DNA from 4 places in the Phyllobacterium zundukense genome. Region 4 is predicted to be linked to each of the others. Evidence: riboswitches for the same ligand, from Rfam matches in the RefSeq annotation. Region 4 holds a riboswitch; each other region holds the start of a gene.
The links. Region 4 has a riboswitch for cobalamin ahead of BLM14_RS29545 (ribonucleoside-diphosphate reductase subunit alpha). Riboswitches for the same ligand answer to the same signal wherever they lie in the genome.
Positions count from the first base shown of each region.

Region 1: linked by a shared signal. The riboswitch ahead of BLM14_RS03315 (aromatic ring-hydroxylating oxygenase subunit alpha) and the one ahead of BLM14_RS29545 (ribonucleoside-diphosphate reductase subunit alpha) in region 4 are both predicted to bind cobalamin.
Region 2: linked by a shared signal. The riboswitch ahead of BLM14_RS13045 (ABC transporter ATP-binding protein) and the one ahead of BLM14_RS29545 (ribonucleoside-diphosphate reductase subunit alpha) in region 4 are both predicted to bind cobalamin.
Region 3: linked by a shared signal. The riboswitch ahead of BLM14_RS05575 (CbtB domain-containing protein) and the one ahead of BLM14_RS29545 (ribonucleoside-diphosphate reductase subunit alpha) in region 4 are both predicted to bind cobalamin.

Region 1 covers NZ_CP017940.1:670,537-676,471, reverse strand. Annotated here, with positions in the region: gene BLM14_RS03325 (LysR family transcriptional regulator) at 1-666, opposite strand, end outside; gene BLM14_RS03320 (FAD-binding oxidoreductase) at 715-1,806, opposite strand; gene BLM14_RS03315 (aromatic ring-hydroxylating oxygenase subunit alpha) at 1,807-3,048, opposite strand; cobalamin riboswitch at 3,169-3,380, opposite strand; gene BLM14_RS03310 (L-fuconate dehydratase) at 3,501-4,784, opposite strand; gene BLM14_RS03305 (fumarylacetoacetate hydrolase family protein) at 4,822-5,667, opposite strand; gene BLM14_RS32620 (hypothetical protein) at 5,666-5,713, shown strand; gene BLM14_RS03300 (SDR family oxidoreductase) at 5,823-5,935, opposite strand, start outside.
Region 2 covers NZ_CP017940.1:2,591,848-2,597,782, reverse strand. Annotated here, with positions in the region: gene BLM14_RS13050 (ABC transporter substrate-binding protein) at 104-1,051, opposite strand; gene BLM14_RS13045 (ABC transporter ATP-binding protein) at 1,051-1,851, opposite strand; cobalamin riboswitch at 2,135-2,347, opposite strand; gene BLM14_RS31425 (hypothetical protein) at 2,490-2,630, opposite strand; gene BLM14_RS13040 (transglutaminase family protein) at 2,913-5,935, shown strand, end outside.
Region 3 covers NZ_CP017940.1:1,154,745-1,160,679, forward strand. Annotated here, with positions in the region: gene mmsB (3-hydroxyisobutyrate dehydrogenase) at 1-262, opposite strand, end outside; gene BLM14_RS05565 (isobutyryl-CoA dehydrogenase) at 293-1,447, opposite strand; gene BLM14_RS05570 (cobyric acid synthase) at 1,568-3,028, shown strand; cobalamin riboswitch at 3,085-3,319, shown strand; gene BLM14_RS05575 (CbtB domain-containing protein) at 3,369-3,548, shown strand; gene BLM14_RS05580 (CbtA family protein) at 3,673-4,407, shown strand; gene cobU (bifunctional adenosylcobinamide kinase/adenosylcobinamide-phosphate guanylyltransferase) at 4,407-4,931, shown strand; gene cobW (cobalamin biosynthesis protein CobW) at 4,951-5,935, shown strand, end outside.
Region 4 covers NZ_CP017944.1:232,146-238,080, reverse strand. Annotated here, with positions in the region: gene BLM14_RS29550 (ribonucleotide-diphosphate reductase subunit beta) at 1-723, opposite strand, end outside; gene BLM14_RS29545 (ribonucleoside-diphosphate reductase subunit alpha) at 773-3,652, opposite strand; cobalamin riboswitch at 3,763-3,975, opposite strand; gene BLM14_RS29540 (heme ABC transporter ATP-binding protein) at 4,025-4,816, opposite strand; gene BLM14_RS29535 (FecCD family ABC transporter permease) at 4,819-5,922, opposite strand.

The DNA of each region.
Region 1 (5,935 bases), on a different replicon from region 4:
GACGCGGCGTTCTTTGCCGTAGACAGTAAGCGCCTCGTCCAGAGCACCACTCGTGTGACCGCGGCCCGAGACCAGCACATGCGGAAACGCCAGCCACTTTTCAAGATTGAATCCGGCGGCGGCAGGATGCTCCTTGCGCATCATCACCACATAATGCTCCTGCAGCAGTTCATGCCGCCGGAATGAAACATCAATCTTGGGAAAGACCGAAGCGGCGAGGTCGATCGTTCCCTTGGCCAGACCATCAAGAGCATCGGAAGGGCCACCATGCCAGGGCCGGATCACCAGATCGATGCCGGGAGCCGACTTCGCCAGCTCCTGATGCAACGGACCGACGATGACCACCGCCGGATAATCAGCCATGACGACGCGCACCGTTTGACGCAAGGTCGCCAGATCAATGGCTGGTGGATCGAGCACGGCCTCCACCTCGGCCAGCAAATTCTTGATCGGCACGCGCAACGATTCGGCCTTTGGCGTCAGCCGCATCATGCCCTTGCCGCGTTCCAGCAGCGGATCGTTGAAGAGATGGCGGCAGCGCTCGAGTGCGCTTGATGCTGCCGGTTGTGACAGGCCAAGTCGGTCCGCAGCGCGCGAGACGTGCGCCTCGTCGAGCAGCGCGTCCAGCACGACGAGGAGATTCAGATCGACGGAACGCAAATTCATGTGCTGGATATTAGCACAGACGTACGATCGGATTAAATGATATCTGGCTCAGGCCTCGATTTCGACATTGCCGAGCGGCTTGGAGCAGCAGGCGAGGACATAGCCCTCGTCGATCTCCTCGTCGAGAATGCCGCCATTGTGATCCATGTCGACTTCACCGGAAATCTTCATCACCTTGCACGTGCCGCAAAGGCCGGATTCGCAGGCTGCGGCAATGCGGATCCCTGCGCCGCGCGCAGCCTTCAAAATCGTATCTCCTGCAACGCACGGCACATCCATGCCAGACATGGAGAATGTGACGGTCGACGCCGCCTCGACAACCTCTGTCGAGATGTCGTCCATCATCGGCAAGACCGGCTCGGCGGCGGGACCGAAGCTTTCCTGATGATAATGCGCCATATCGAAGCCCGATGCTTCCAGCATGGTGCGGACATCGCGCATGAAGCCTTCCGGACCGCAGCAGAAAATCGTCCGGTCCTTGAAGTCCGGCGAGAGCAGCGGCAGCTTTGGCGCTTCGAGCCGGCCGCGAATGCCGGTCCAGACCTGCCCCATCTCGTGCTCCTTGATGAGGAAGGCGAGCTTCAGGTTGGGCATGCAGCTCATGAGATATTCGAGTTCCTTGCGGAAGATGATATCGCTGGGGCGGCGCGCGCAGGTGACGAAACTGATGTCGCTTTGCGGTGCGCAATCATGCATCCAGCGGGTCATCGACATCATCGGCGTGATACCGGACCCCGCCGAGATGAACAAATACTTCCCGCCGGGATGCTTGCGCATGGAGAAATCGCCAAGCGGGCCGAATGCCTTGAGCCGCACGCCGGGTGTCAGATGATCCAGCATCCAGCGTGTGCCGATGCTTTCCTCCTGCGCCTTGACTGTCACGGCGATGGTGAAGGGCCGCGACGGGCTGGAGGAGAGCGTATAGGTGCGTAGCACCGCTTCCGGCTGCACCGGCAGTTCGAAAGTCATGAACTGGCCCGGCTCATAGCGGAACCAGTTCTGATTGTCCGACCTGAAGGTGAAGGTCTTCACATTGGGCGCTTCCTCGACAATCGACAGGCACTCGAGCAGGTGCAGCCGGTCATTCCACGGCTGCATCTGGTCGAGGTGCGGGTAATTCTGAGAAAGCGACATGTTCATTTACGCTACCTTGCTGAGTTTCTTGTCGCCGGAGAGACGCGTCTCCATCGCATTGCCATACCATTCGAGGAACTGCAGTACGCCGCCTTCATGCTCGACCGAATACGGGCCGGGCTCATAGGCGGGGGAGCGGATGCCGAAGGCGTTTTCTTCGACGATGCGGCGATCCTGATCATTGGTCTCGAGCCAGACATGCGTCAGCTCTTCGATATTATAGTCGACGCCTTCCACCGCATCCTTGTGCACCAGCCACTTGGTGGTGACCTGCGTTTCATTGGGGCCGAGCGGTAGCACGCGGAACGAGATGGCGTGATCGCCGAGGATGTGATTCCATGTGGTCGGGTAATGGTAGAGCAGCAGCGAACCGATGTGCTTGGCGTTGACGTCATCGCTGAGCTGCCTGCCGACCGCACGCTTGCCACTCAACGTGTAGCTCTCGGCATCGCGCAACAGCGGCACGCGCGTCGCACGGTACTGTCCGTCCTCGGCGATGCGGAAGACGCTCGGCAGGCCGGCCGCCTCGCACTTGTCCCAATGCGCGACGATCTCCGGATCGTCCTTTGATCCCTGGATGCCCGTGACACTCGGCGCCTCCGGGAAGGTCTTGCACAGTTCCGGGTGGTTGGCGACACAGTGATAGCACTCGCGATTGTTTTCCCAGACGAGCTTCCAGTTGCCCTTTTCAACGATCGAGCTCTGGAACGCGACCTTCGTCTCGGTCAGGCGATGCGGCGCGAGGTATGGTTCGAGCAGGGCGCGCGTCGGGCCGAAATCCGGTGCGACTGGTGCGAGGCAGATGAAGATATAACCGCCGACGCTTTCGCAGTGCACGGTCTTCAGGCTGTGCTGGCTGGCGTCGAAATCATCGCCCATCTGGCGGGCGAACAGCAGGCGGCCGTCAAGCTCATAGGTCCACTGGTGATAGGGGCAGACGAGTTTCGCCGACGTACCCTTTTCGGCCGAGCAGATGCGCGACCCGCGATGGCGGCAGGAATTGTGGAAAGCCCTGATCTGTCCCTGGCGGTCGCGGACGATGACGACCGGATAGTCGCCAACCTGTAGGGTGAAATAATTGCCCGGCTTCGCCACTTCGCAGTCATGGCCGATGAACAGCCAGTCGCGATAAAAGATGTTCTCCATATCGAGGCGGTAATAGTCCGGATCGGAATAGAAGGCCTGTTCAAGTCCGTAGCCCGGTTTCCGGTTTTTGAGATTCCGGATCAGTTCGTTACGAATATCCATGTCGTGTCCTCGCCCTAACAGCTGCAAAGAACTGACTGGTGGTGACGGAGAAGAACGCCCGCACAGTCAACAAGTGTTGCCTGCACAAAATCATGCTCCTTGATCGCCCACCGCGATCAGTCGGTGTTGTTACTCGGGGCTGGTTTCCGGGCTCTGGAGTTGCCTTGCCGGGCTTCACGGCGCCTTCCCGGGGTGCACTCCCAGTGGCTATTTTGCCGCGTTTTACTCCACTACCGTTGCGGGGGCAGCGCCGGGTTGAAGAGCGAACTCTCGACCGGCTTCCCAATTCTCCGCTTCCCCTAGAAAGCGGCACCTCAAGTGTCCTGATAAAAGCATCCGGCACGAAAAAAGAATAGGTGCGGAAACGACATCGCATTTACGCAAGGCGACAAAAATCTTGAAACGAAAACGGCGGCATCTCTGCCGCCGTTTCTTCATGGATCCATGATGACTCAGGCCGTGGTACGATGCAGATACTGCTTGATCGATTCCGGCTTCATTTCGATCGAGAAGCCCGGCAGCGATGGCGGCATATAGGCGGCATCCTGGATATTGCAGGGATCGACAAAATGCTCATGCAGATGATCGACATATTCGATGACCCTGCCCTCCTTAGTGCCGGAGACGGCGATGTAGTCGATCATCGACAAATGCTGCACATATTCGCACAGGCCGACGCCGCCCGCATGCGGCCAGACCGGCAGGTTGTACTTCGCCGCCATCAGCAGCACGGCCAGCACTTCGTTCAGCCCGCCCATGCGGCAGGAATCGATCTGCACCACGTCGATGGCGCCTTCGGCGATGAACTGCTTGAACATGATACGGTTCTGGCACATCTCGCCGGTCGCCACCTTCACAGGGCTGATCGCCTGGCGAATCTTGCGGTGGCCCGCGACATCGTCCGGACTTGTCGGCTCCTCGATGAAGAACGGCTTGACGAAGGCAAGCTTTTTCACCCAGTCGATCGCCTCGTTGACCTCCCAGACCTGGTTGGCATCGATCATGAGGATGCGGTCCGGGCCGATCACCTCGCGGGCGATCGTCAGACGGCGGATATCATCATCAAGATCGCGGCCGACCTTCATCTTGATGTGGTTGAAGCCCGAATCCACCGCCTCCTGGCAAAGGCGGCGCAGCTTTTCATCCGAATAGCCGAGCCAGCCGGCAGATGTCGTATAGCAGGGATAGCCTTCCGCCTTCAGCGTCGCTATCCGCTCCTGCTTGCCGCTTTCAGCCTTCCGCAAGATCGCCAGCGCTTCGTCGCGCGTCAAAACGTCGGTCAGGTAGCGGAAATCGACGATATTGACGATCTCCTCCGGCGTCATCTCACCCACCAGTTGCCAGACCGGTTTCTTCGCTTCCTTGGCGAGCAGGTCCCATACGGCATTGACCACGGCGCCCGTCGCCAGATGCATCGCGCCCTTGTCCGGACCGATCCAGCGCAACTGGCTGTCGCCGGTAACGAAGTGCCAGAAACGGCCTGGATTTTCCTTCACCCAGTCGAGTTCGAGGCCAATGACGAGATGCTTCATCGCCTCGATGGCAAGGCAGCAGATTTCATTGCCTCGGCCGATGGTGAAGGTGAGACCGTGACCGGAAAGGCCGTCCGTATTCGTGTCAAGCACGACATAGGCAGCCGAATAATCCGGATCCGGATTCATCGCATCCGACCCGTCGAGGCTTTGCGAGGTGGGAAAGCGGATATCAAAAACGCGAAGATCGGTGATGCGGGTCACAATATGCCTCATGTATCTGTTGCTAGGACGCAGGCGCCTAAATGTCGGCGCGCGCCACCTGTTTCTGGGTACCCAGGCCTTCGATGCCGAGTTCCACGACATCGCCGGCCTTGAGATAACGCGGCGGTTTCATGCCCATGCCGACGCCGGGAGGCGTGCCGGTCGAGATGATGTCGCCAGGCTGCAGGCTCATGAACTGGCTGAGATAGGAGACGAGGAAGGCAACGCCATAGACCATCGTCTTGGTCGAGCCATTCTGCATGGTCTCGCCATTCACCTTCAGCCACATGGGAAGGCTCTGCGGGTCTGCGACCTCATCCTTGGTCACGAGCCACGGACCGGTCGGCCCGAACGTGTCGCAGCTCTTGCCCTTGGTCCATTGACCGGAACGCTCCGTCTGGAAAGCTCGCTCGCTGACGTCATGCACCGTGCAATAGCCGGCGACATAGTCCAGCGCTTCGGCCTCGGTCACATATTTTGCGGTACGGCCAATCACGACGCCGAGTTCGACTTCCCAGTCGGTCTTTTCCGAACCGCGTGGAATGACCAGATCGTCATTTGGACCGACGATTGCCGATGTCGCCTTCATGAAGATCACCGGTTCGGGCGGCACGGCCATGCCAGATTCCGCGGCATGATCAGCATAGTTGAGACCTATGCAGATGAACTTGCCGGTCCCGGCGACGCAGGGTCCGAGACGCGGATTGCCGCCAACTGCCGGAAGGCTCTCGACGTCCAGCGCTCCAAGCTTGGCCAGCGCATCCGGGTCAAGCACCGCCCCGGAAATATCGCTCACCTTGCCAGACAGATCGCGGATTTGCCCTTTGGCATCGAGAACGCCAGGCTTTTCCTGCCCCGGCTCGCCATAACGTAGAAATTTCATTGTCTGTTCCTTTTTCTTATTGGAGACGCTTGAGAATTCATCCTGATGAGGCAGCTGGTGTGGTTTTTGAGAACCGGAGCGCAGTGGACTTCCAAGAGCACCGGAAACGCAGAAAATCGCATCAGATGGCCATCAGGGTGGATTCCCAAAGTCTCCTAGACGGTCCAGCCGCCATCAATGTTGTATGCCTGACCGGTCGTATAGGTCGCACCGGCGAGATAGACGGCGAGGTCGGCGATTTCTTCCGGCAGCCCGAGACGGCCCATAG
Region 2 (5,935 bases), on a different replicon from region 4:
AGTTTTCCAAGGATTTAGCGAAGAGGCTAAATCCAGGAAAACTCTTTCTCTCCCGCAAGGGGAGAGATAAGGCCCACCTTCGGCCCACAGGGGAGATAACCACTCAGAAAGCTTCCGGATGCATGGCCCTGGCGATTTTCTCGATCGCTTCGATATTGGCGGGGCCGGGGGTCAGCTCGGCATAGCGCAGCGCAACGAAGCGCTCATTCTTCACCGCGTCTGTTTCCTTCATGGCAGGATGTGATTTGAGGAAATCGAGCAGCTTCCGGTATCCCGCATCATCCTGGTAGTCGAGCAGAACCAAAAACTGCGGATTGCGGGCGGCGACGGTTTCCCATGAGGTGGTGCCCCAGCTCGTCTCCATGTCGGACATGATGTTGGTACCGCCAGCCTCGCCGATCAGCGCTGTCGGCATGGCGAACTTGCCGGCGGTGAACGGCTTGTCCTCGCCCGAATCGTAGAGGAACACGCGGGTGTCGCCGTTGTTGCCGATCCGCTTCTTGATATCGGCGAGCTGTGCCTTCCAGCCGGAAACCAGTTTCTCGGCTTCGGCATCCTTGCCGAAAATCTTGCCAAGCTTTGTCATGTCGCCGTAGAGCAGGTCCATCGAGGCGGCAGGGCGGTTCTTGTCGAGATGCACGCAGCTTTCGGTCAGGACCAGCGTCTTGATGCCATAGGGCGCCAGCGTATCGGGCGTGACATCGCCGCCCGGCTTCATGCCGTAATACCAGCCGGCGAAGAAGAAATCGGGGTTGGCCGCAACAAGATTTTCGACGGTCGCATATTTGGGGGCGAGCTCCGGAATGGAGCCTTGCTGCTGCTTGAATGCATCGTCCAGCTTGTACCAGCCGGTAATGCCGGTAACGCCGACGATCGACGGCTGAAGTCCGAGCGCAAATGCCATCTCGCTCATGTTGATGTCGTGAATGACGGCGCGTTTCGGTGCTGCTTCGAAGGTCAGCGGCTTGCCGCAGCTGTCGACGGTAACGGGAAAGGCCCAGGAGGGCGCGGACAGAAGCGCGAAGGCGAGGGCGAGAACAGCTTTTTTCATCAGATACTCCGTGAATGGGCAGATGCAGATTTTTCGGGTGTTTCGAACACCATCAGCTCGCGATCCTGCGAGGGATGGCGCAGGCGAAGGACGTCGAGGTCGAAGACGTCGCTGACGATGCGCGGCGTCAGGGTTTCGTCGGGGGTGCCCGCCGCCACCAGCTGCGCGCTGTGCATGACCGCGATATGGGTGGCGAAGGGCGCAACCAGCGGTAGATCGTGCAGGACCGCGATTGTCGTCACGTCCAGCCCGGCCACCAGGGACAGGAGTTCGCTGCGCGCCTTGGGATCGAGATGGTTGGTGGGCTCGTCGAGGAACAGCACGGCGGGCGCTTGCGCAATTGCCCGCGCCAGTTGCACGCGCTGACGCTCACCGCCCGAAAGCGATCCAATCGAACGGTGGGAAAACTGCGCAATCCCGGCGCGATGCAGCGCTTCCGCAACGATTTCGCGGTCCCTTGCCCTGGTAAAGGTGCCGATATGGGGAATGCGGCCGAGCGAGACATAGTCCTCGACCAGCAGCTGCAGGTCGGGCGTGTCAGTCTGGCCGACGAAGGCGAACTGCCGCGCACGTTCAAGCGGCGCCAGCCGGCTAATGCTGCTGCCGTTAACATATACGTCGCCTGATGTGGGCTGCAGAAGACCGGCAAGCATGCGTAGAAAGGTCGACTTGCCGGCACCGTTCGGCCCGATGATTGCAAGCCGGGAACCGCATTCCACTGTCAGGAATGCCGCGTCGACGAGAGTCTGGCCAGCGGTCCGATACGTCACAGCGTCGGCGTTGAGGACAACATGGCTCATGGACAGAATTCCCCGGAGATTGAAACGCAGCAGGATTCAACTGGCGCCTTGACCTCGTATCGTAACGTTATAACGTTTGTAAAGAGCTTCTGTTTGCCGGTGATCGAGAAATCAGTGGTTGGGATTGGCGGATGAGCGAGCGTTTGGATGTTCATGCCTGTCCACTTGTTAGGACAGGAATCAGGAACGCACGCGAAATATAGCCGCCTATTCGGCAGGCCCACATGTCAGGGCCCACATCCGCGGGAAACATCGCATCGCTCCCGGCACACCCCGTCCGGTTCGAATTTCAGTATTGATGGCAGGTCTCCTGGCTCGCGGATCTCAGCTTCGCCTTGCCTTCCCGGCTTATCACCAGTGGCATACTCAGGCGTCGCTCACTGCTTACAGTTGCGGGGGCAGCCGCGGTTTCGGTCCCTATTGGGTACGCCTCACCGTGTTCCCTTTTCATCTTCGGCGTTGTCTTGCCGAAGAAACCATCGAGGGCAATCATTAGAGGAAAAAGTGCTCAAAGCAACCAGTTTCGTTTGCCTCGGGGACGATTGGCCAAAGCAGATAATGCTTGGAAAAATGCTGGGAAATGCTATGTTTTGTCGTGGAGTGGGAGGCGGGCTTTCGCCCACCTCCCGTTTCCTGGTTTACTGAAAAAGGACCCGGATGGTGAGTGTCCAGCTCGTCCGGGTCTTTTTCAATTCCAGGGTGATGCGCAGTGGCAGGTACCACATGGCGTCACCTCCTGTCTCATGAGCAAGGCCACTGCCCTGGTCGGAGAGGCCCATCTTCTCCGATACACCGGCTGGCTCGGTGCCTTCTGCTTCACTCAGGAAACTTTTGAAAAGTGACGTTGTTTGCCACCCTCGGCAACGAATGCAGGGTTGCAATATTGTGAACAGCATGACGTTGCGGGTTGTGGGTCGACTGGCTGCTGCGCGCTTGTTAATGCGGCAAATTCGGGCGGTGCTAAAATAATTGGCAGAGGCACATTTAAAGACGTGAACTGCACAATAGAGTAGGCTACCTTTCCGCTTACCGCGCATTTCAGAAGAACAATTTGAGGCGACATGGCAATTCACGCTGCAGTCTATCACCTGACCCACTACAAATATGACCGTCCCATCATGCTGGGGCCGCAGGTCATCCGCCTTCAGCCCGCGCCGCATTCCCGCACGAAAGTGTTGAGCCACTCGCTGAAGGTCAGCCCGGCTAATCATTTCGTCAATCTGCAACAGGATCCCTACGGCAATTTCCTTGCCCGGTTTGTCTTTCCGGAACCTGTGACGGAGCTGAAGATCGAGGTCGATCTTGTCGCCGACATGACTGTCTACAATCCGTTTGACTTCTTCGTCGAACCAGTCGCCGAGACCTGGCCCTTCGCCTATCCGCAAGACATCAGCGAAGACCTGTCTATCTATCTGAAGCCGGAGCCTGCCGGACCACTGCTGCAAGCCTTTCTCGATACGGTGGACCGCACGCCGACCAATACCGTCAATTTCGTCGTTGACCTCAATGCACGCATCCAGCGCGAGGTTGGCTATGTCATCCGTATGGAAACCGGTGTGCAGGAGCCCGAGACGACGCTAAACGTGCGCACCGGTTCCTGCCGCGATTCCAGCTGGCTGCTCGTGCAGGCCCTGCGCCATCTCGGGCTCGCCGCGCGATTTGTTTCGGGCTACCTGATCCAGTTGAAGCCTGATCTGGTTTCGCTAGATGGGCCTGCCGGAACCGACAAGGATTTCACCGACCTTCACGCCTGGTGCGAGGTCTATCTGCCGGGCGCCGGCTGGATCGGTCTCGATCCGACATCGGGCCTTCTGACAGGCGAAAGCCATGTGCCGCTTGCCGCGACACCGCATTATCGCAATGCCGCTCCGATTTCCGGCATGGCGGAGCCCGCCAATGTCGAATTCGCCTTCGACATGCATGTCACCCGCGTCTCCGAGCACCCTCGCATCACCAAACCCTTCTCGGATGAATCCTGGTCTGCGCTGGATGCGCTCGGCGAAAAGGTGGACGGCATCCTGAAAGAGCGCGACGTGCGGCTGACCATGGGCGGCGAGCCGACCTTCGTCTCCATCGATGATTTCGAGTCCGGCGAGTGGAACACGGACGCTGTCGGGCCGACCAAGCGCGACAAGGCCGACAAGCTTATCCGCCGCCTGCGCGAGCGTTTCGCGCCGGGTGGTTTCCTGCATTACGGGCAGGGCAAGTGGTATCCGGGCGAAAGCCTGCCGCGCTGGACCTTTTCGCTCTATTGGCGCAAGGACGGCAAGCCGATCTGGGTCAATCCGGACCTGATTGCGCCGGAAAACAGCAAGGCCAATGTCAAGCCGGACGATGCCGGCAAGCTTCTCAGCGGGATTGCCAGCGTGCTTGGCGTCGAGGACGAAATGGTCACGCCTGCCTATGAGGACCCGGCCGAATGGATCGTCAAGGAAGGCAATCTTCCGGCAAATGTCGATCCGTCCAATTCCAAGCTCAAGGACCCCGAAGAGCGCAGCCGCATTGCCCGCGTCTTCGAGCGCGGACTGACCGAGCCGACAGGCTTTGTCCTGCCCGTTCAGCGCTGGAACAGCCAGGCCGTCGCTGGTCCGCGCTGGCGCAGTGAAAAGTGGAAGACGCGCCGGGGCAAGCTGTTCCTCGTGCCGGGGGATTCGCCCGTTGGCTATCGTCTGCCGCTTGGCTCTCTCCCGCATGTGCCGCCTTCGGAATATCCTTTTATCGTCCCGGTCGATCCATCGGTCGACCGCGGTCCTTTGCCGGATTCGGTAGCGCAACCGGGAGCCCCGGCCACGCGGGATGCGCCGCAGGCGGTGGCTTCGTTCACCGCGGCCGAAGGCGCTCAACAGGAGCGCGTCGAACAGGAACTCGGCGAAATCGGCGGCGCAGTGCGCACGGCCATCTCGGTCGAGCCGCGCGATGGCCGCCTGAGCGTCTTCATGCCGCCGGTGGAGGCGCTGGAGGATTATCTGGAACTGGTTGGCGCCGCTGAAGCCGCCGCAGCAAAGCTTGGCCTGCCCGTCCATATCGAAGGCTATGGGCCGCCACAGGATCATCGCATCAATGTCATCCGCGTCGCGCCCGACCCGGGCGTCATCGAGGTGAATATCCATCCCGCCGCCAACTGGCGCGAATGCGTCGAGACGACGACAGCGATCTATGAGGAAGCGCGGCAGACGCGGCTTGGCGCCGACAAGTTCATGATCGACGGCCGTCATACCGGCACCGGCGGCGGCAATCATGTGGTCGTCGGCGGTGAAACCCCGAACAACAGTCCCTTCCTGCGGCGTCCTGATCTCCTGAAAAGCCTCGTGCTGCACTGGCAGCGCCATCCCTCGCTGTCCTATCTGTTTTCGGGCATGTTCATCGGCCCCACCAGCCAGGCGCCGCGTTTTGACGAGGCGCGCCACGACAGTCTCTATGAGCTCGAGATCGCCATGGCGCAGGTACCGATGCCAGGCAGGGGCACGCCACCGCTACCCTGGCTCGTCGACCGGCTGTTCCGCAATCTTCTGGTCGACGTCACCGGCAATACGCATCGCTCGGAGATTTGCATCGACAAGCTGTTCTCGCCCGATGGTCCGACAGGGCGGCTGGGATTGGTCGAGTTCCGTGGTTTCGAGATGCCGCCCAATGCGCGCATGAGCCTTGCACAGCAGCTGCTCGTTCGCGCATTGATCGCCCGGTTCTGGAACAGCCCTATCGAGGGCAGTTTTGTCCGCTGGGGCACCTCCTTGCACGACCGTTTCATGCTGCCGGCCTTCGTCTGGCAGGACTTTCTCGATGTTTTGGCGGACCTGCGCCAGCACGGCTTCGATTTCCGTCCCGAATGGTTCGAGGCGCAGCTCGAGTTCCGCTTTCCGTTCTGCGGCGAAATCGAGAATGAGGGCGTCAAACTCGAACTGCGGCAGGCGCTGGAGCCGTGGCATGTCATGGGTGAACAGGGCGCCATCGGCGGCACTGTGCGTTTCGTCGACAGTTCGGTCGAGCGGCTGCAGGTCAAGGTCGAAGGCTTCAATGCCGCGCGGCACAGTGTTGCCTGCAATGGCCGCGAAGTGCCGCTTAAAATGACGGACATCAATGGCAC
Region 3 (5,935 bases), on a different replicon from region 4:
AAAGCGCTCCGCTCCTGGCCCCTTTCGCTACCGATTCATAGACGGACAAGACATGTTTGCCAGCCGGTAGCATCGTGATGACGATATCGGCTTCACCCACGGCAGCCTCGGCGTTGGCTGCGATTGTCACGCCATTGCCCTGCGCAACACTCAGATTTTCCGGCAACAGGTCAAAGCCAAGAACCTTGTGTCCGGCCTTGACCAGATTGGCGGCCATTGGATTGCCCATATGTCCAAGACCGATAAAAGCGACTGTTGTCATCGCAGCGTTTCTCCCTGATACAATTTTGATTTAACGCACCGTCATATGCCGGGCGATGATGACCCGCATGATTTCGTTTGTGCCTTCCAGAATCTGGTGAACACGCAGATCGCGGACGATCTTCTCGATGCCATAGTCGTGCAGGTAGCCATAGCCGCCATGGATTTGCAGCGCGTCATTGGCGACGTTGAACCCCGTATCGGTGACAAAGCGCTTGGCCATTGCCGACCATTTCGAGGCGTCATGTGTCTTGCGGTCGAGCTTCGATGCGGCGGTGTAGAGCAGCATGCGCGCAGCCGAAAGCTCAGTCTCCATGTCGGCGAGCTTGAACTGCAAGGCCTGGAATTGGTTGATGGCCTTGCCGAAAGCCTTGCGCTCAGCGGCATAGCTGACAGCCTTGTCGAGCGCGGACTGTGCCCCGCCGAGCGAGCAGGCAGCGATATTCAAGCGTCCACCATCAAGCCCGCCCATGGCGATGCGAAAGCCGTCGCCTTCCTCGCCAAGCCGGTTTGCCACTGGAATCCGGCAATTGTCGAAGAGAACCTGCCTGGTCGATTGGGCGTTCCAGCCCATCTTGTATTCGTTGGCGCCGAATGACAGGCCGGGTGCGTCCTTTGGAACAACCAATGCGGAGATTCCCTTCGGTCCATCCTCACCGGTACGCACCATGGTGACGTAAATATCCGAATCGCCTGCGCCTGAAATGAATTGCTTGGCGCCATTCAGCACATAATGATCGCCGTCACGCACCGCGCGTGTCTTCAACGCTGCCGCATCGGAACCGGAATTGGGCTCGGTCAGGCAATAGCTCGCCAGCCATTCCATGGATGTCAGTCGTGGCACGAAGCGCTGACGCTGCTCCTCATTGCCAAAGAGGTCGACCATCCATGTTCCCATGTTGTGGATCGATATGAAGGCCGAAAATGCCGGGCAAGCCGCCGACAGCGCCTCGAAGATCAGCACAGCATCGAGCCGCTTCAATCCTGACCCACCCACATCCTCGCGTACATAGATGCCGCCCATGCCGAGCGGACCGGTTTCGCGAATCACATCTGCCGGAAAATGCTTGTCACGATCCCAGGCGAGCGCATTGGGCGCTACCCGGTCTGCTGCAAAGGCCCGGGCCATGTCCTGGATTGCCAGTTGATCCTCATTGAGTTCAAACTGGCCAAGCGACGTATCCATGGCTAACCTCCCTGTATTCCCACTACCCGTCACTCTATCCCATGCGCCAAGTGGCGCAACGCTTCAGATGAGTTTTGGATGGGGCTAGGAAGAGAAAGACATATCCGCTACTCAAAGCCCATGACACGCGCAATCATGTTGCAGGGAACAGGCTCTGACGTTGGTAAATCCGTCCTGGTGGCCGGGCTTTGCCGGCTTGCCCGTAATCGCGGGCTGAAAGTGCGTCCCTTCAAACCGCAGAATATGTCGAATAATGCTGCTGTGAGCGACGACGGCGGCGAGATCGGCCGGGCGCAATGGCTGCAGGCGCGTGCCTGCGGTGTGCCGTCCTCGGTGCACATGAATCCGGTGCTCTTGAAACCGCAATCGGAGACCGGCAGTCAGATCATCGTTCAGGGCAAGGTCTGGGGGCAGGCCAAGGGCAGGGATTACCAGAGATTCAAGGCGCAACTGCTCGACGCGGTGATGGCGTCGTGGGAGGTCGTTTGCGATGGCGCCGATCTGGTGATCGTGGAGGGTGCGGGCTCACCAGCGGAAATCAACCTGCGTGCCGGTGATATTGCCAATATGGGCTTTGCCACGCGGGCAAAAGTCCCGGTGGTCCTGGTTGGCGATATCGACCGGGGCGGTGTGATAGCGTCGATCGTTGGCACGCACGCGATCCTGCAGCCGGAAGACCGCGACATGATCATCGGCTACATCATCAACAAGTTTCGCGGCGATGTTTCGCTCTTCGACGATGGGCTGAAATCGATAACGCAGTTTACTGGCTGGCCGTCGTTCGGTGTTGTTCCGTGGTTGAGGGACGCCTCCCGGTTGCCTGCGGAGGACTCTGTCGTCCTGGAGCGGCTGGTCAAAGGGGAGGGGCGGGCGCTGAAGATCGCAGTCCCTGTTCTGGATCGCATTGCCAATTTTGACGATCTCGATCCGCTGATGGCGGAACCGCAGGTGGATGTCGTGATGGTTCGCAGCGGCGAGAGAGTGCCGGTGGATGCGGGACTGGTGATCATACCCGGTTCAAAGTCGACGATTGGCGATCTGCTGCGCTTTCGGGAAAATGGATGGGACCGGGATCTCGATATGCACAGGCGGCGTGGCGGCCACATCATCGGCATTTGCGGCGGCTACCAGATGCTGGGCCGGACGGTGCGTGATCCCAATGGAATTGAAGGAAGTGTCACCGACGTTGAGGGCCTCGGCCATCTCGATATCGACACGGTGATGGAGCCGGAAAAGACTGTTCGCAATGTCGAGGCGCATTCATTGCAATTCGATCTGCCGTTGAACGGCTACGAAATACATCTTGGCAGAACGACGGGTCCCGACTGCGAGCGGCCAACGGCGCGCATCAATGGCATTGCAGACGGTGCTGCGTCCAAGGACGGCAAAGTCTTTGGTACCTATCTGCATGGGCTGTTCGGGGCGGATGAATTTAGAGCGGCATTGTTACGATCTATGGGAATCGCCGCTGAGGCGTTTGACTATCATGCCGGAGTGGGTGCCGCTCTCGATTCGATAGCCGGCCAACTGGCTGAAGTTCTCGATATTGACGCGCTGCTGCGGCCGAAATCGCAGCGATGACGCGGCAGGCGTTATTGATGTCGCAGATTCGTTTGACATTTCTGGCGCTTGATGAATAACGTTCAACCATGATTGGTTCCCGTATCGGCCAAAGGCCAAGGGATCAAAAGGGAATGTGACGGCCGTACCCATCAGGGCGGCCTAACCGCAGCCGACCCCGCGACTGTAGAGCGGCGAGGGTCAATGTCAGCGCCAGACGCGAAAGCCGATGGCAGCCACTGGGAAACCGGGAAGGCGGCATTGATCTTACGACCCGCGAGCCAGGAGACCTGCCAGTCATAGGGCAATAGTGCCCAAAACCGAAGGGGATTGTCCCTTCTGGCCCTGCACGGAGGTTGTTATGGCTGCTGCACGTACTTCGACTACGATTTCTCTCCCGCTTGCTACGCGTCTGACGACGGCGGTGTTTTCTCTTATGCTTGGTGTATTCATCATTTACGGCGTTGGCCTTTCGCATTCCGAAACGCTGCATGACACAGCGCATGACACCCGCCATTCATACGGATTCCCTTGCCATTAAGTCTGACACCGGCTGGATAAACTGATTCAGCCACCAGCGCTTACGCATTGAAAAAATACGGTTTGTTTGCCCGGGACGTTTTTGCGTACCCGGCATCTTGCTTTAGGGATTGGGAGCAGATCTCATGTTGGTAAAGTATCTCCTGGCTACGATCGTAGCTGGTTTGTTTGCTGGTATCCTTTTGACACCGGCTATGTATGTGCGGAATGTTCCGCTCATTCTTCACGCTGAGGAATATGAAAACGCTGGTGCGGCCGAGCATAGCCACGACGCTGCCGCGGCAACTGCAACGACAACAGCCGAAAGCGCACCTGCGGTCGCTCCGCATGTTCACGACGAAGAGGCAGGACCTGAGCTACCATTTGGACGGCTCGGCAACACGCTGCTGATCAACCTAGTGGCCGGTGCAGGCTTTGCACTTATTACAGGTGCCGCTGCGCTTTTCTTTGGCCGTAAGATCACGCTGCAGAACGGGATTTACTGGGGCCTCGCAGGTTTCTTCATCTTCAATTTTGCACCCTCATTCAGCCTTGCACCGGAATTGCCGGCAATGCCCGCAGCTGACCTCGCCACAAGACAAGCATGGTGGCTCATTACGGTCGTTCTCACAGCGGCCGGTGTTTATCTCATCGTCCTTCGCGAGGAGATCTGGGCAAAAGCCCTGGGTGTAGTGCTCATCGTTGCGCCGCATATTTACGGTGCACCGGAAGCTGAAGACCTGACATCGGCCGTCCCCCCGACACTCGCCTCGGAATTTGCCGTGTCAACGCTGGCGACGAACCTGTTCTTCTGGGTTGTGCTCGGAACGGCGCTGGGCTGGGCTATTCAGCACTATGCGGCATCGGAGCTCGAGGGCTGATGCAAACACTGGAACGCGGGGTCACCTTTATCCTTGGCGGCGCGCGTTCCGGTAAGTCGTCTCTTGCCGAAGGCTTGATCGAGGCATCCGATCTGGATGCAGTCTATCTCGCCACTGGCAGAGCCTGGGACGACGAGATGTCTGCGCGGATCGGGGTGCACAAAGCGCGACGCGGTCCGTCCTGGACGACAATTGAAGAGCCGCTCGACCTTGTCGGCGTTTTGCAAAACGAATGCGCCGACAACAAAGCGATCCTCGTCGATTGTCTCACTCTGTGGCTCACCAATCTGATGATGACGGAGCGCGACATAGAAGCGGAGACGGCGGAGCTTGTTGCGGTGCTGCCGCGTCTCAAGGGCACCGTGGTGTTCGTATCGAATGAGGTTGGTCTGGGAATCGTTCCGGAAAACCGCATGGCGCGCGAGTTTCGCGATCATGCGGGCCGCCTACACCAAGCCGTGGCGAACGCCGCGGCAACAGTCTATTTCGTGGCAGCAGGACTGCCGCTCAAAATGAAGGGATAACAACATGCAGGATCGCAAGATGCTTGATCAAAAGATTCCGGCAACGGTCATCACCGGCTTTCTGGGTTCGGGTAAGACGACGATGATCCGCAACCTGCTCGAAAATGCCAATGGCAAGCGCATCGCGCTGATCATCAACGAATTTGGTGATCTGGGCGTTGATGGCAACCTGCTCAAAGGATGCGGTATCGAGGCCTGCCGCGATGAGGACATGATCGAATTGAACAATGGCTGTATCTGCTGCACCGTTGCCGATGATTTCATTCCGACCATGACCAAGCTCCTGGATCGTCCGGATCGCTTCGACCATATCGTCATTGAGACGTCCGGCCTTGCCTTGCCGCAGCCGCTGGTAGCAGCCTTCAACTGGCCGGAGATCAAGACGCAGGTGACCGTCGATGGTGTGGTCACCGTCATCGACGCTGCCGCTGTTTCGGAAGGTCGCTTTGCCGACGATCACGACAAGCTCGATGCGCAGCGGGTTCAGGATGAATCGCTCGATCACGACAGCCCGCTCGAAGAACTGTTCGAAGACCAGATCCGGGCTGCCGATCTCATTGTTCTGAACAAGACCGACCTGATCAGCGGTGCCCAGCTCGACGCCGTCAAGAGCGATGTACAGAGCCGGTCAGTGCGCGCGCTCAACATGGTTCCGGCGAGCTTCGGCAAACTCAGCAATCAGTTGCTGCTCGGACTTGGCGTGGGCACAGAGGAAGACATCGCCAATCGGAGATCGCACCATGAGATGGAACATGAAGCGGGCGAAGAGCATGACCACGACGAATTCGAAAGCTTCGTTGTCGGCCTTGGACCGGTGGCCGAGCCGAAATCATTCGTCGAGAAACTCAAGAGTGTGATTGCGGACCACGACGTTTTGCGGCTCAAGGGCTTCGTCGATGTACCCGGCAAGCCGATGCGCCTTGTGGTGCAAGCGGTGGGTTCGCGGATCGAACACTATTTCGACCGCAGCTGGAATCCGGGCGAAGAGCGCCAGACGCGGCTCG
Region 4 (5,935 bases):
GATACCGACCATCTTGTTGCGCCGCCCGAGCGACAGGATCTGGGCGAAGCCTGTGTAGAACCACATGCCCTCGAAGATGACGTAGAAAGCGACGAGATCGCGCAGGAAGGACTGATCGGATTCCGGCGTGCCTGTCTTGAAATCGGGATTGTCGAGATTTTGCGTGTGCTTCAGCGCCCAGGCCGCCTTGTCGGTAATCGACGGCACTTCGCGGTACATGTTGAAGAGCTCGCCTTCATCAAGGCCAAGGCTCTCGACAATATACTGAAACGTATGGGTATGGACCGCCTCTTCGAAGGCCTGGCGCAACAGATATTGCCGGCATTCGGGATTGGTGAGATGGCGGTAGATCGCCAGAACGATGTTATTGGCGACGAGGGACTCGGAAGCGGCGAAGAAGCCGAGATTGCGCTTGATCATGCGCCGCTCGTCATCGGTCAGCCCGTCCCTGGATTTCCACAGAGCGATATCCGCCTGCATCGATACTTCAGTCGGCATCCAGTGGTTGTTGCAGCCGGCAAGATATTTCTCCCATGCCCAGTGATATTTGAGCGGCAGAAGCTGGTTCACATCGGCGCGCGCATTGATCATCGCCTTGTCATCGACACGCACGCGGCCACCGCCGCGATCGATATTGCCGAGTCCGGTGGCATCGGCGGTTGCGGTAGGCGCCGGATGAATGGCGCGTTTCGGGCTGTTTGTGGTTTCGGTCCAGTCAAGCATCGTCAGTTCCCAGGTTTCCATGAGGTTGAGGCAGGGGGCGCGAAGGCGCCTATTGGCAGGCCTCACAGTCAGGATCATTGATCGAGCAGACATTGCCGGCGGGTTCGGAAAGCAGGATTGGCTCCGGCGCAGGCTTTGCCGCCACGGCGTTGAGCTTGCCGTCCGTGCCCTTCAGGGTGGATTTCTCCACATGGGATGCCGAACGCGAGCGCAGGTAATAGGTGGTTTTCAGGCCGCTGTTCCAGGCAAGCCGGTAAAGCTCGTCCAGTTTCTTGCCGCTCGGATTGGCAATATAGAGATTGAGCGACTGGGCCTGGTCGATCCATTTCTGCCGGCGCGAGGCCGCAGCGATCAGCCAGGAACTGTCGATCTCGAAGGCGGTGGCATAAAGGGCCTTCAAGTCTGCAGGGATACGGTCGATCTCGCCAACCGAGCCGTCGAAATATTTGAGATCCGAGATCATTACCTCGTCCCACAATCCGCGTTGTTTCAGGTCGCGCACCAGCGCACTGTTCACGACGGTGAAATCGCCTGACATGTTGGATTTGACGAAGAGGTTCTGGTAGGCAGGCTCGATGGACTGGGCGACGCCGCAAATATTGGAGATGGTCGCTGTGGGGGCGATGGCCATGCAGTTGGAATTGCGCATGCCCGTGGTCTTTACGCGTTTGCGCAGCGCCTCCCAATCGAGCGTCGACGAACGGTCCATGTCGAGCCGGCCGCCGCTTGCCTTGCGGGCGTCGTTCAGCAATTCGATGGAGTCGATGGGCAGGATGCCCTTTGACCAGAGCGCGCCGGTGAAGCTCGGATAGCGGCCACGCTCCGCAGCAAGATCGACGGATGCTGAAATCGCATGCCAGGAAATTGCCTCCATGCTCAGGTCGGCAAACGCCACTGCCTCGTCGGTAGCATAGGGGATGCGCAATGCCTGCAGTGCATCCTGAAAGCCCATCAGACCAAGGCCCACTGGACGATGGCGCAGGTTCGAGTGGCGGGCTTCGGGAATGGTGTAGAAATTGATGTCGATGACATTGTCGAGCATGCGCATGGCGGTCGAGACGGTGCGGGCAAGTTGATCCAGATCAAGGCCAAGGGGTGTCACATGATTGGCAAGGTTGACCGAACCGAGATTGCACACTGCGACCTCGTCCTTCGAAGTGTTGAGGGTGATTTCGGTGCAAAGATTGGATGAATGCACGATACCCGCATGGCCCTGGGGTGAGCGGATATTGCACGGATCCTTGAACGTCACCCACGGATGGCCTGTTTCGAACAGCATGGTGAGGATGCGCCGCCACAAATCCAGCGCCCGTACAGTGCGGAAGATCTTGATCTCGCCGCGTGCGGCTTTCGTTTCGTAGAATTCGTATCTGGTCTTGAATGCTGCACCGTACAAATCATGCAGCTCGGGCGTTTCGTCGGGAGAGAACAGGGTCCAGTTTTCGTCCGCTTCGACACGGGCCATGAACAGGTCCGGCACCCAGTTGGCGGTGTTCATGTCATGGGTGCGGCGGCGGTCGTCGCCGGTGTTCTTGCGCAGGTCGAGAAATTCCTCGATATCGATGTGCCAGGTTTCGAGATAGGCGCAGACCGCGCCCTTGCGCTTGCCGCCCTGATTGACCGCTATCGCTGTATCATTGGCGACTTTCAGGAACGGCACCACGCCCTGGCTTTCGCCGTTCGTCCCCTTGATATGGGCGCCAAGTCCGCGCACCGGCGTCCAGTCATTGCCGAGGCCGCCGGAATATTTGGCCAGCAGTGCATTGTCTCTCACCGCCTTGAAGATTCCGTCGAGGTCATCGGCGACAGTGGTCAGGAAGCAGGAGGAAAGCTGCGCGCGCTGGGTGCCGGCATTGAACAGGGTCGGCGTCGAAGCCATGAAGTTGAACGAGGACAGGAGATCGTAGAACTCGATGGCGCGGGCTTCGCGGTCGATTTCCCGCAGGCTAAGCCCCATGGCGACGCGCATGAGGAACGCTTGCGGCAATTCGAAACGTATGCCGCGCGTCTGCAGCAGATAGCGGTCATAGAGGGTCTGAAGGCCGAGATACTGGAACTGCAGGTCACGCTCCGGCTTGAGGGCCGCGGAAATGCGGGTCAGGTCGAAGCGCGCGAGTTCGGGATCCAGCAGTTCGGCTTCGATGCCGGCCTTCACATAGGCCGGAAAATACCCTGCATAGCGCTTGGTCATTTCATGCTGGGTCGCCTGTTCCGGCCGGCCGAAGACAAAGCTCAGCGCCTCGCGACGCAGCTTGTCGAGCAGCAGACGCGCGGTGACGAAAGCATAATTGGGTTCGGTCTCGACCAGTGTACGCGCCGCAAGGATTGGCGCGAGGGAGAGTTCCTCCAGCGTTATGCCATCATAGAGATTGCGGCGGGTCTCGGTGAGGACAGGAGCGGCCTGCACGCCCTCCAGCGCTTCGCAGGCTTCGTCGATAATGCGCGACAGGCGGTCGTCGTCGAGCGGCTCCCGGCGGCCATCGAGCAGTGTGACTGTGAACATCGGACCAGCATCGCTAACGATTCCAGTGGCGGCCTTCGCACGTTCCTGCGCCCGCTCTTCGCGGTAGAGCACATAGGCTCGCGCCACCTTGTGGTTTTCGCTGCGCATTAATGCGAGCTCGACCTGATCCTGAATACCCTCAATGTGAAACAGGCGGCCTTCCGCACTGCGCCGCTTCAGCGTAGTGACGATGTCGGCGGTGAGCGCTTCGACCACATCATGCACGCGGCGCGAACCGGCAGCGACGTTGCCTTCGACGGCGAGAAACGCCTTGGTCAGTGCGACGGTGATCTTGAGCGGATCGAAAGGTGTAACCGAGCCGTTGCGGCGGATGACGCGATAACCGGGCTCGGTGGCCTGCAATGCTTCACCGGCACGAGCTGGCGTAGTGCCATCAGTACGAGTAGTTTCAAGGACAAGAGACATGTGTTTACCCCAAATGTTGGGGGCAAAGGTCGAGCGCACGCATTGCAATGTGGATGGTCAGCTTGGCGCGCCGACCATTGCAAGCGACACACCGGGACACCCCGCCCGTGGACGATCATCATGTTTCGGCAGGTCTCCTGGCTCACAGGTCGGCGCTGCTGTCTGGCCTTCCCGAAGCAACACTCCAGTGACCTTAGGCGACAGCAACTCGCTGTTTACAGTTGCGGGGGCAGCGCCGGGATTGGTGGAAATGACCCACTTCACCGACTTCCCTCTTAGCTCCCAGTCTTGCGACCGAGAGAACCGGAACATCTATATTTAGTATCAAATAACAATGCTGTGTCAATAGGTAGAAAAATCGCTCCTGACAATTTATATCGCAGCTGACTGCGGCAGTATGAACGGGACCTGCGCGGCGGGTAAGGCACCGACCTTAAGCGCGCATTCATAGACGCGCAGGATGCGCTCATCGGTCAAGACTTCCGCAGGTGTTCCCACAGAATCGGTACACCCGCGATGCATGACGACGACACGATCGGCATACATCGCAGTGAGGTTCAGGTCGTGCAGGATGGCGATGACGCCGCCGCCTCGCTTCGCAAAGGCCCGGGCGATCTGCATGATGATCAGCTGGTGCTTGATGTCGAGGCTGGAGACCGGTTCGTCGAGAAAGAGAAAACGCGGCTGGCCGTCAAGGACGGGCTGCCAGACCTGACAGAGGATACGGGCAAGTTGCACCCGCTGCTGTTCGCCCCCGGAGAGTTCCTGATAGAAACGGCCGCCAAACCCGGCGAGATCGACCAGCGCCAGCGCTTCGTCCGGCAGGTCTTCCGCCTCACGCCGCGCGGCTCCCGAGCGGCCGCTGGTCAGTCCGAGCTTGACGATTTCCCGTACCGTGAACGGGAAGGACAGTGACGTGGATTGCGGCAGGATCGCGCGCATCGCCGCCATTTGCCAGAGCTTCAGCTGGTCGATTGAATGTCCGTTGATGGCGATGCGCCCTGTGAATGGCAAATCGCCGGACAGGGCTCGCATCAGGGTCGTCTTGCCTGAGCCGTTAGGACCGACGATCACCGTGAATTGCCCAGCTTCCGTGTTGAAGCTGGCATTTTCAACGATCTGCTTCTTGCCGAGGAAAACGGAAACGTCGGAAACTTCGATCATTGTCATAGATCCAGAATGCCGCGGCGGCGCAGCAATATCCACAGGAAGAAGGGCGCGCCGACAGCAGCGGTCACGATGCCGATGGGCAGTTCCGACGGAGCGACAATGGTGCGACTGACCGCGTCGGCAAGCAGCAACAGGCTTGCGCCGAGCAGGGCGGCGGCCGGAAGCAGGTAGCGGTGATCCGGTCCGATCATCAGGCGCAGCAGATGCGGGACGACCACGCCGACGAAGCCGATGCCGCCGCTGACGGCAACGGACGCACCGGTTGCCGCCGCGACAACCAAAATCGCGATGCGTTTGAAGCGCTGGACTGGAATGCCGAGATGGCTCGCTGCCGCCTCCCCCAAGGCAAGGCCGTTGAGACCGCGGGCGAGAAAGGGGGAGATCAGCAATGCCAGTATGATGAACGGACCGGCGGCAGCAATTTTCACCCAGTTGGCGCCGGCTAGCGAGCCCAGCCCCCAGAAGGTGAGGTCACGCAACTGCCGGTCATCGGCGATGTAGACGAGGACGCCCATATAGGCACCGGCCATGGCGCCAAGGGCGATGCCGGCAAGCAGCATGGTGGCGATGGATGTCTGCCCGCGCCGCGTGGCAACACGATAAAGGATCAGCGTGAAGGCGAGCGCGCCGAAGAAGGCAGCCAGCGGCAAGGCATAGAAACCGAACAGGGCGATTAGAGGTGCAAGGAAAGTACCGCCGAGGACGATCATGCTGACGGCGCCAAGGCCGGCACCAGCCGATACGCCGACGATGCCGGGATCAGCCAAGGGATTTCGGAAAAGGCCCTGCATGACCGCGCCGGAAACGGCGAGCGAAGCGCCGATCAGCGCGCCGAGAATAACGCGCGGCAGGCGGATGTCGTAGATGATGATGCGATCGCGCAGCGTCAAAGCATCGCCTGTGCTGCCGGCGCTCGAAAACATTGTGCCGATGACCGAAACGATCGACGCATCAGATGCGCCAGCCGCAAGGCTGAACATGATCGTTGCCACGAGAACCATGCAAAGCACCAGGATCACGCACTTCGCCAGAAAGGAACGGTCGCCTTCCGCACGCGTTTTTCCGCCACCCTGTGTTGATCGCAGGGCGGCTGGCTTCATCAAGACGGAATAG